Methylomonas sp. 11b: one gene and its partner. The protein of the gene in region 1 binds, or shares a complex with, the protein of each later gene. Links are inferred from orthologs where the notes say so. Each region holds a gene or a part of one and is shown in the gene's direction. Other genes may lie near its edges.

Region 1 (6,054 bases):
GAGATGCCTCACTGCCGTTGTAGCCGACGATAACAGAGGTGGGCGTTGGTGCAATAATCGGCGCGGCAGCCGTATTGGTGGGTGTTAAATCGGTGATGGAAATACAGCCTTGAAAACCGCTTAAACGTAAGTCTTTGCTGAGTATTTCCAACGCATAACGGCTGTTTTCTTGTAACCGGGACAAACCTTCCTGCATCCCGTAAGTCTGCTTTGCGTTAACGAAAATCTTAATTACTCCGCCTAATAGGAATGCGCCAAGAAGCAGCGCAATCATAATTTCTATGAGAGTCATGCCTGTTTGCAGGAAATGGATCTGATTTTTTTTCATGGCTGAAAACTCATTACAAACCGTTGCGTCGCAGCCCCATCGTGGTCGTCATCCCACCAAATTTTTACCGCATACGCATCGCCGATCCCGTCGCAGTTATGAGCGGATTTTGAATTTCCGTCCCCCGGGGTTTTGTCCTTACACACTACACCTTCGCCGCTAGGTAATTGATTTCTTAACTGGTCGTTCCATTGTTTTAAATCGTAACCAGCCATTTGTGCTGGTGTGCAAGTGTTCGTCAAGCAATCGTTATTGGTTTCTGCTTGATTGTTGTAGTTACCCACTGCATTTGCTCGTACTCGGTCAGCTATATCGTAAGCAAGCAAAGTGGCCTGTGAGCGAAAATATGCACTTTGATTGTTTCGTAGGCTTGTGGATTGCAAGCCAGCCAGGCCGAGCAAACCCAAGGCAAGTATCACCACTGCGATCAAGACTTCTATTAACGTGAAACCGTTGGCTGTTTTCATGGGTGACTAAAATGGGGGTAAGCAAGATGTAATATTCGAGGCGGTGCTCGCTACTGTGTCAGTGTTGGGTATGCCGTCATTGTTGGCATCTAGGCCCATGCGCACTCGACCTATGGAGTTGACAATAATTAATCGGGAAGTGTTTGCTTCCGGCGTGTTGTTACCGTCGCTGTTGTTACAAATCACAAAGCTGCCATTGTTATTGCTTTGCCCGGATGGAGTAAATCGAATGAAGTTGCTGAAATTATTTCCGCGTAAGGTATAGGACGGTGTTAACGCTGCATAAGTCTTGAGAAGCACATCGTTTCCAGTGTCGAACTCTCCATTGCCATTTGCGTCCGTGAAAACATCCCAACCTTGCTCCCAATTAGCTGAGGCCCACGCAGTTTGACCGACGTTAGTCGATGATTTGTCGTCAACTTTGCGCACAGTCACCGATCTGCCACGTTTTACCGCTTCGCTTCGAGCCAAATTCAATGCTGTGACCAATTCGTTGGCTGATGTGGTTAAACGGTTGTTGCTGATAATCGAAGTGAAGTTTGGAATTGCAATACCCACCAGAATGCCGGCGATAGCGATGGTCACCATCAGCTCGACCAGCGTGAATCCTTTAGATGTTTCGGTGAATAATTTTTGCATAATTTATTGGATTGTGACTCACGTGGTTGGGCGGAAATGAACTCAAACTCTGTTGCTGTTATTTGCCGCTCCGACCTACGAGAAGTGCATTTCTACTGCGCGAACGGGGAAGCGGTGGCTCGTCAAAATCGAATTTGAAGATAGCACAGGATTTAACAAAGTTATGCGAGTTAAACCACAATCGCAATGTGAGTGTTTGCAGATGTTCGCCAAAATGGCGATCTCGGCAATGAAGTGTCTTAGATTTTTAAAATGAGTGTTTTTCGGCAAGATCAGCTTTCTCTAACTACAATCTTAACGGAGCTTAGCTACAATCACAGCAATGTAAAATTCTAATCAGGTGAACTGGCAATCGCAGTTTGCACGGGTTTAACAGTTTTAAATTATGTTCGATAAATTTGGAGGAGAAAATTGTGGCAACAATTCTTGCTGTAGACGATTCCGCATCAATGAGGCAGATGGTGGCGTTTACCTTAAAAGGCGCGGGTTATAACGTGGTGGAAGCTGTTGATGGAGCGGATGCCTTGAACAAAGCCAAAGCGCAAGCTTTCGATTGCGTGGTTACCGATGTGAATATGCCAAACAAGGACGGAATTGAGTTGATTAGAGACTTACGCGCTTTGCCCAACTACAAGTTTACGCCAATGTTGATGCTAACCACTGAGGCGGGAACGGATAAAAAGCAGCAGGGCAAAGATGCCGGTGCAACCGGCTGGATAGTGAAGCCATTCAATCCAGACCAGCTCTTGAAAACGATCAAAAAAGTGATGGGCTAAATATCCGCCTCTTCAGAGACATCGGCACCGGGTAATTCTATGTCAATCGATATGGCGCAATTTCATCAGGTTTTTTTCGAAGAAAGTTTCGAAGGGCTTGACGCGATGGAATCGGGGTTGCTCAATCTTGATTTGGGGGATGTTAACGTCGAAGACATCAACACCATTTTCCGCGCCGCGCATTCTATAAAAGGCGGTAGCGGGACTTTCGGTTTTACCGCGGTTTCCGACTTTACCCACGTCATGGAGACCTTGCTCGATGAAATGCGCGACGGCCGTAGAAAAATCACCCAACCCGCGGTTGATGTGTTGTTGGGGTCAGTCGATTGCCTGAGAGATATGCTGCAATCGATACAAAACGGCAGTGAAGTAGACCAATCCGATGTGGCTGAGCATAAATTAGCCTTGGATAGCGAACTGAATAACGCTGTTCCGAACATTCCCTCGGCTGGAAAACAGACAGCAAAAGCCTCTGAGGTTCTGTCTGCTGATGATGTTAAGCAAATAGCGGGTTGGGTTATCGCATTCAGTCCGCACTTACATCTATTGAAGACCGGCAACGAGCCGGTGCGGATGTTTAGGGAATTAGCGTCGCTGGGGAAGTTGACCACAACCGCAGACTTGCAAGGCGTGCCGAATCTTTACGATTTGGATCCTGAAGAGTGTCATTTGTCGTGGAAGTTGGAGGTGTCGGGCGATATCCCGGAAACGGAAATCGACGAGATTTTCGATTGGGTTGAGGACGATTGCGATTTGGCTAAACAACCGATCTACAAAACGTCCACAAGTTCTACACAAGCCGAGGTGTCAGCAGACATAGCGATAAAACCCGTTACAAATAGCGTTGCTAGAGAAATAAGCGCTGAGTTTACAAGTACCGAAGAATCCGAGGCTAATGCGGTAGACCGTAAAAACGGTAAAAAAGAGGACGCAAAAGCCGCACCGAAAGGTTCAAGTTCCATTCGTGTGGATACTAGTAAAATCGATACCTTGATCAACATGGTCGGGGAGTTGGTCATTACGCAATCCATGCTCAGTTTGTTAGGTGAACATTTTGAACTTAATAAATTGGATCAATTGAAAAACGGTCTTTCCCAGTTAGAGCGACATACCCGCGAGCTGCAAGAAAGCGTGATGAACATTCGCATGCTGCCTATCAGTTTCGTGTTTAGCCGTTTCCCGCGATTGGCGCATGACATCAGCAGCAAACTCGGCAAAAAAATCGAACTTAAATTGGTGGGTGAAAACACCGAAGTGGATAAGACAGTTGTCGAATTGCTCAGCGATCCTCTGGTTCATTTAGTCAGAAACAGCCTGGATCATGGCATTGAAATGCCGGATGTCAGGCTGGCGGCCGGAAAGCCCGAAACGGGTACGGTGACCCTTGAGGCCTATCATCGCGGCGGCAATATCGTGATTGAAGTGACTGACGATGGTAAAGGCCTCGACAAAGATAAATTACGGGCCAAGGCAATTGAAAAGGGTTTGATCGATCCCGATGCAATCTTAAGCGATAAGCAAACATACGAGCTTATTTTTATGCCTGGGTTTTCTACGGCCGAAAAGCTTACCGATATTTCCGGTCGCGGCGTAGGCATGGATGTGGTACGACGTAATATCCAGGCCTTGGGCGGCAACATAGAAATCCTTTCCGAGTTGGGCAAAGGATCTACCATTTCCATTCACCTCCCGCTTACGCTGGCTATCCTGGATGGTCAGTCGATTGCGGTAGGCGACGAAACCTACATCTTACCGTTGGGCTCTATTATCGAGTCACTCCATGTCAAGGAAGACAGGCTCAATCGAGTGGCGGGCAAAGGGGAAACTTTCCTGTTACGCGGCCAATATCTGCCGATTATCAGAATGCATCAAATTTTTAACGTACCCACCGCGAAAACCACCAAGCTAACCGAAGGTTTAATTGTAGTTGTCGAAGGGCAAGGTTTGCGTTGCGGATTGTTCGTAGATGATTTACTTGGGCAACAGCAAGTGGTGATCAAGTCGCTGGAAGCGAATTATCGACGGATTGAAGGTGTATCTGGTGCAACTATTCTGGGTGATGGTTCCGTGGCCCTGATTCTTGATATCCCCGGTCTCGTGCGTTTGTCCAATCAATAAACCTAATCTAAAGCGTGTCATGTCGGAAATAATCGAACACAGCATTACAGACCAGCAAGATGCAAAGCGGTTGGACACTAGTTTGCAGTTTTTAAGCTTTACCTTGGGCCAGGAAGAATATGGTGTAGATATTCTAAGAGTTCAGGAAATTCGCAGTTGGGAACCGGTATCGCGAATTCCTAATGTGCCTGCTTATGAAAAAGGCGTAGTCAATCTTCGCGGCGCGATTGTGCCTATCATCGACTTACGTGAGCGCTTTCAACTGGGACACAGTGACTATTCGCCTCTGACGGTAGTTGTGGTTTTGCAAGCGCGTATGGCCGATAAAACCAGGATCATCGGGGTTGTGGTGGATTCTGTTTCAGATGTTGTCGATGTGAATAAAAAAAGTATCCAAAGCGCGCCGAATTTTGGTGCAAAAGTCAGTACTGAATTTATCAATGGCCTGGTTTCAGTAAACGGCCGAATGGTGATGCTGTTGGATGTAGATAAATTATTAAAACTTGATGGCCTGGATGGTGAAGATGAAAGTTGAAAAAAGAGCTGTTTATGGCTGGGTTGTAACGGAGGATATGCAATGAAACTCAATCACCCTGTGACCGATCGTGAAGTCTTAATGAAGCCAGGCACCATTTTGGTCACGCGCACCAATTTGAAAGGCATTATTACCTATGCAAACGACGCTTTTATCGAAATCAGCGGCTTTAGCAAGGATGAGCTTGTGGGGGCTAATCATAATATGGTTCGCCATCCTGACATGCCGCCGGCAGCATTTGAAGATTTATGGACTTGTTTGAAGGCTGGACGCCCTTGGACCGCACCCGTTAAAAATAGGACCAAGACCGGAGATTATTACTGGGTAGAGGCAAACGTTACACCGGTGTTCAAGAATGGCAAAGTACAGGAATACCTGTCGGTTCGTTACGCGCCATCCCGGGAGCAAATTCAGCAGGCAGAATCCTTATATGAAAAACTGAATGCCAATAAAGCCACAATAAGGCCCAAGGGAATTAGTGCGGTAATCAAGAAATTATTGGAATTGGGCCTGTGGAAAAAAGTCGGGATTATCTACCTGATCTTTTTGTTGCCGACGATCAATTCCATTTACGACCATTACATGGAACAAAAGTACCCGGAGATGTTCCTGTTTTTGGGCTTGGCGGGATTTGCCTCAATATTGGGATACTCTGTGATTCGTAATGTCGTCAAGGCTTTAGAGAAGTCGATTAGTATTTCCTATCGGATGGCGGATGAGCAATTCCGGAATACGATAGATTTGGACCGTAGTGATGAGATCGGCGATTTCTATCGGGCTTTATACGGCATGCAGGTTAAATTGAATTCTGATTTGGCATATTCCAAACAAGTAGCATCAGAAGCGATGCGGATTAAACAAGCGCTCGACAATGTGCAGTCCTGTGTCATGGTGGCTAACAATGATTTAGACATCATTTATATGAATAAGACCGTGGCGGAAATGTTTCAAAATGCCGAAGCGGACATTCGTAAACAATTGCCTGACTTCAATGCCAGCAAGCTGATGGGCGCGAATATCGATCAATTCCATAAAAAACCCAGCCACCAACGCGGCCTTTTGGCAAATCTATCCAGCACGTTTAGTTCGGCGTTAGTGATTGGCGGTCGACACATGAATATTGTTGCCAATCCGGTTAATAACGACGAAAACGAGCGTATCGGCATCGTGGTCGAATGGTTGGATAGAACG
Region 2 (4,338 bases), 2.3 Mb from region 1 along the record:
GCTTTGTTCAATAAGTTGAGTAAAGTGACGGACCGTTATTTGGATGTGGCCTTGCAGTTTGTCGGCGCAGTACCGCAGGACGAATATTTGAAAAAGTCCGTGCAAAAGCAAACCCCGGTGGTGGAAGCGTTCCCGCAAAGTAAAGCGGCACTGGCCATCAAGAATCTGGCGCGGAAAATCGACAGCTGGCCCATCAAGCCCAAAGCGGGCGGCTACCTGGAGTTTTTTGTCGAACGGATGATCCAGTACAGCGCGAAAGAGGATGTTGCATGAGCGGAGCGGCAATGTATGCTGCCGTGCAGGCTGGAAATGTTGATGCTTTAGTCATTCAACATGCGCCGCTGGTAAAACGCATTGCCTACCACTTGATGGGCCGGTTGCCCGATACGGTGCAGCTTGATGATTTGATTCAATCCGGCATGCTGGGTTTGCTGGAAGCTCTGAAACATTACGATGCCGGCCAGGGTGCCAGCTTTGATACTTACGCCGGCATCCGCATTCGCGGGGCTATGCTGGATGAATTGCGCCGTTCGGATTGGACGCCTCGTTCGGTGCACAAGAAAGCCCGGATGGTGGCGGAGGCGATACGCGAGGTTGAAAACCATCTGGGTCGCGACGCCAAGGATACCGAAGTGGCCGGGCATATGGGTATCGATCTGACCGAATACCATCATATTCTGCAAGACGCGGTGTCTTGCAAGACCTTTAGCGTCGAAGAATTGGTGCAAGGCGAAGACAGCGTCATTGACGATGTGCACGGCAATCAGCAGCCGGATGAGGTGCTGATCCAACAGAATTTTCAAAAAGCCCTGGCCAAGGCCATCTCGGAATTACCGGAACGGGAGCGCTTGGTGATATCGCTGTATTACGACGAAGAGCTGAATTTGCGTGAGATTGGCAAGGTGCTTGATGTCAGCGAATCGCGGGTTAGCCAAATTTGTAGTCAGGCGATGTTGCGCTTACGCGCTAGACTTGCGGATTGGGTGGAAGGGAAAGATAATGAAAAGTGCAGCTAATATGTGGTTATTGCAGGAATTTTTCGCAATTATTAGCCACAAATTAGAGGTTTCTTAACAATAAAGTAATCTGGGTGGAGATTATCCTTGGATAAAAATATGCGTATTCTGGTTGTCGATGACTTTTCGACAATGCGGAGAATAGTAAAAAACCTGTTGAAAGATCTGGGTTTTACCAACACTGTGGAAGCGGACGACGGTAAAACGGCACTGCCTATTTTGGAAAAAGGCGGTATCGATTTTTTGATTACTGACTGGAATATGCCGGGTATGACCGGCATCGATTTATTGAAGGCCGTCAGGTCTACTCCCAGTTTGGCCAATCTGCCGGTGTTGATGGTCACAGCCGAAGCCAAGCGCGAGCAAATCATTATGGCTGCGCAGGCCGGTGTAAATGGGTATGTCATCAAGCCTTTTACTGCTGCTACGCTTAAAGAGAAAATCGAAAAGATTTTTGAACGCATCGACGGCTGAAGCACAGGGAGATTACGATGAATACTGACCTGCTGAGTTTGGCCCGAGATTTGGTCGCAGCATTAGAAAAATGCGACGAAGCGGCTGCCGATGAAATTCTCGATCAAGTAGCCGGATTAAGAGAAACACAATTGTTTAAAGAAATTGGCCGCCTAACTCGCCAATTGCACGACACCATGGTTAGTTTTTCCGTCGATTCTAAAATAGCGGCCATGGCTGAGCACGATATTCCGGACGCCAAGGAGCGCCTGCATTATGTGATCGCCATGACCGAACAAGCCGCAGATCAGACGCTAACCGCCGTTGAAGAGTTGTTGCCGGTATCGGATGAACTGAACGGGCAGGTTAAACAATTGTCGGCGCAATGGAATCGCTTTTTGGATCGGGAAATGCCGTTCGACGAGTTTAAGGCGATGAGCGCCGACCTCAGTCAATATTTTGAGCAATCGCAAGTGTCTCTGGAAAAAATCCAGGCGGGTTTAAACGATATTTTGATGGCGCAAGGGTTTCAAGATATTACCGGGCAGATTATCCGCCGGGTTATCGATTTGGTGCAGGATCTAGAAGGCAGCATGGTTAATCTGATCAAAATTTCCAGTCGCAAAATCACGCCAAGCAGCGGAGCGGCGTTGCAGCCCGAAGTGCCCGGACCGGTTGTCCCCGGAGTAGATGACAGAGCCGGCGATGTCGCCACCAGTCAGGTCGATGTTGATGATTTACTGTCTAGTCTAGGTTTCTGAGGAAAACAACATGGCGATCGATCTGGACGACGAAATATTGCAGGACTTTCTGGTCGAGGCCGGGGAGATTCTCGATTCACTGGGTGAACAACTGGTAGAACTGGAGCAATCACCCGGCGATCTTGATCTCCTCAACTCGATATTTCGCGGGTTCCACACCATAAAGGGCGGTGCCGGTTTTCTGGCTATCAGCGCTCTGGTCGATGTTTGTCATAACGCCGAAGACGTTTTTAACGTGCTCAGGCAGGGTGATCGCCAAGTCACCCCGGATTTGATGGATGTGATTTTGCAAGTAGTGGACATCGTCAACGAGATGTTCGGGCAAGTCCGTTCAGGCAATACGCCAAAATCGGCCGATCAAGGCCTTTTAAAACGCTTGAAAGCCTACGCTGGTCCGGCCGAAGCTACCGCTGCTGAGGTTGCGGTAGAAACGGTTATAGTGAATGAAACTCCGGAATCTCATCAATTATCCCCTCAAGAATCCGCAGCGCAAGATTACGATGCGATGCTCGATCCCGAGGAGTTATTGGCCAGCGAATCCGCCTCGGAAGATGCCGACGAAATTACCGAACAGGAATTTGAGGATTTGCTAGATGCTTTGCATGGTAAAGGTGGTTCTCCTACTGTACACGTAGCGCCGCAATCGGCAGCCCCGGCGGCGGATGACGAAATTAGTGAAGACGAGTTTGAAAATTTACTCGACGAGTTGCATGGCAAAGGCAAGTTTTCGGTAAAAGCCGAGGCGCCTGTTCAAGCCAACGATTCGGGCGATATTACCGACGAGGAGTTCGATAAAGTACTCGATGCTTTACACGGTAAGGGTAAGTTCGATGCTGCCAATTTGGGCAAGATTGACGAGCAAGCTGCGGGTGAAAAAGACGCACCAATTAAAAATGTGGCGGCGCCTGTCGAGAAACCGGTGGTGGCTGCTAAACCCGAGCCGGTCGAGAAACCGCCCGCCGATGTGGAACCCGAAAATAACCTCGGCAAAGTAGCGCCGGTAGTAGATTCCGTTTCCGACAAAAGTAAAGCCGCAACACCGCAAGCCGATACCACTGTCAGGGTAGATACCCAGATTTTGGACGATATTATGAATATGGTCGGGGAGTTGGTGCTGGTACGCAATCGCTTCCAAACCCTTAAAGCCAATGCCGAAGCTGGCGAACAGTTGTCCAAGGCTATATCCAATCTGGATGTGGTGACCGCCGATTTACAACTGGCGGTGATGAAAACGCGGATGCAGCCTATCAAAAAAGTCTTCGGGCGTTTTCCGCGTGTGGTACGCGATTTGGCTAGAAGTCTGAAAAAAGAAATCAGGCTGGAGTTGGTGGGTGAAGAAACCGATCTCGACAAAAATCTGGTCGAAGCCCTGGCGGATCCTTTGGTGCATTTGGTCAGAAACGCGGTAGATCACGGTATCGAATCGCCGGATGAGCGCGAAGCCAACGGCAAACCTCGGGAAGGCGTGGTGATATTGAAAGCTTCTCAGGAAGGCGATCATATCCAGTTGTCCATCAAAGACGACGGCAAGGGTATGAACCCCGACATACTGCGCGCCAAAGTAGTGGAAAAAGGCTTGATGGATGAAGAAAGCGCCGCCCGTCTTGACGATAAGGAATGTTACAACCTGATTTTTCTACCCGGCTTTTCCACCAAAACCGAAATTTCCGACGTATCCGGTCGCGGTGTCGGCATGGACGTGGTGAAGACCCGTATCGCGCAAATGAACGGCGTGGTGGAAATCGATTCGGTGGAAGGCAAGGGCAGCACTATTCTGATCAAGGTGCCGCTGACTTTGGCTATCATGCCGACCCTTATGGTGAAGCTGCGCGGACAGGCTTTCGCGTTGCCCTTGGCCAGCGTTCTGGAAATACTCGATCTGGATTTGAGCAAAACCAATAAGGTAGATGGTCAATTGGTGGTAATGGTCAGAAACAAGGCCTTACCGCTGTTTTATTTAAGCGAATGGCTGGTCAGGGGTTCTTATTTCACGGGCGAAACGCAGCCGACCAATCATGTGGTGGTGGTGAACGCCGGCGGCAGGCATGTTGGTTTTGTGGTGGATCAATTGATCGGTCAGGAAGAGGTGGTGATTAAAGCGCTGGGTG

What was found. The genes of interacting proteins can lie anywhere in the genome.
Region 2: the proteins of METH11B_RS0105900 (region 1) and cheY are in contact, whole or in part, in a solved structure (PDB 1A0O), measured with the Escherichia coli proteins. The link is inferred for Methylomonas sp. 11b from one-to-one orthologs.

The regions. Positions count from the first base shown.
Region 1 is NZ_KI911557.1:1,274,651-1,280,704, reverse strand. What follows is about bases 1,819-4,788. They hold METH11B_RS0105900 (chemotaxis protein CheA), read left to right. Parts: upstream 1,819-2,249; coding sequence 2,250-4,328; downstream 4,329-4,788. Other genes in these bases: METH11B_RS0105895 (chemotaxis protein CheW), read left to right, coding at 4,348-4,788; METH11B_RS0105905 (response regulator), read left to right, coding at 1,848-2,210. In the rest of the region: METH11B_RS0105920 (PilW family protein), read right to left, coding at 1-328; type IV pilus modification protein PilV, read right to left, coding at 325-795; METH11B_RS0105910 (GspH/FimT family pseudopilin), read right to left, coding at 802-1,434; more of METH11B_RS0105895, read left to right, coding at 4,789-4,863; METH11B_RS0105890 (methyl-accepting chemotaxis protein), read left to right, coding at 4,906-6,054. UniProt on the Escherichia coli protein: Involved in the transmission of sensory signals from the chemoreceptors to the flagellar motors. CheA is autophosphorylated; it can transfer its phosphate group to either CheB or CheY.
Region 2 is NZ_KI911557.1:3,556,497-3,560,834, forward strand. Bases 1-2,796 are described here. They hold cheY (chemotaxis response regulator CheY), read left to right. Parts: upstream 1-1,103; coding sequence 1,104-1,490; downstream 1,491-2,796. Other genes in these bases: METH11B_RS0117065 (MinD/ParA family protein), read left to right, coding at 1-273; METH11B_RS0117070 (RNA polymerase sigma factor FliA), read left to right, coding at 270-1,016; METH11B_RS0117080 (protein phosphatase CheZ), read left to right, coding at 1,508-2,230; METH11B_RS0117085 (chemotaxis protein CheA), read left to right, coding at 2,241-2,796. Outside these bases: more of METH11B_RS0117085, read left to right, coding at 2,797-4,338. UniProt on the Escherichia coli protein: Involved in the transmission of sensory signals from the chemoreceptors to the flagellar motors.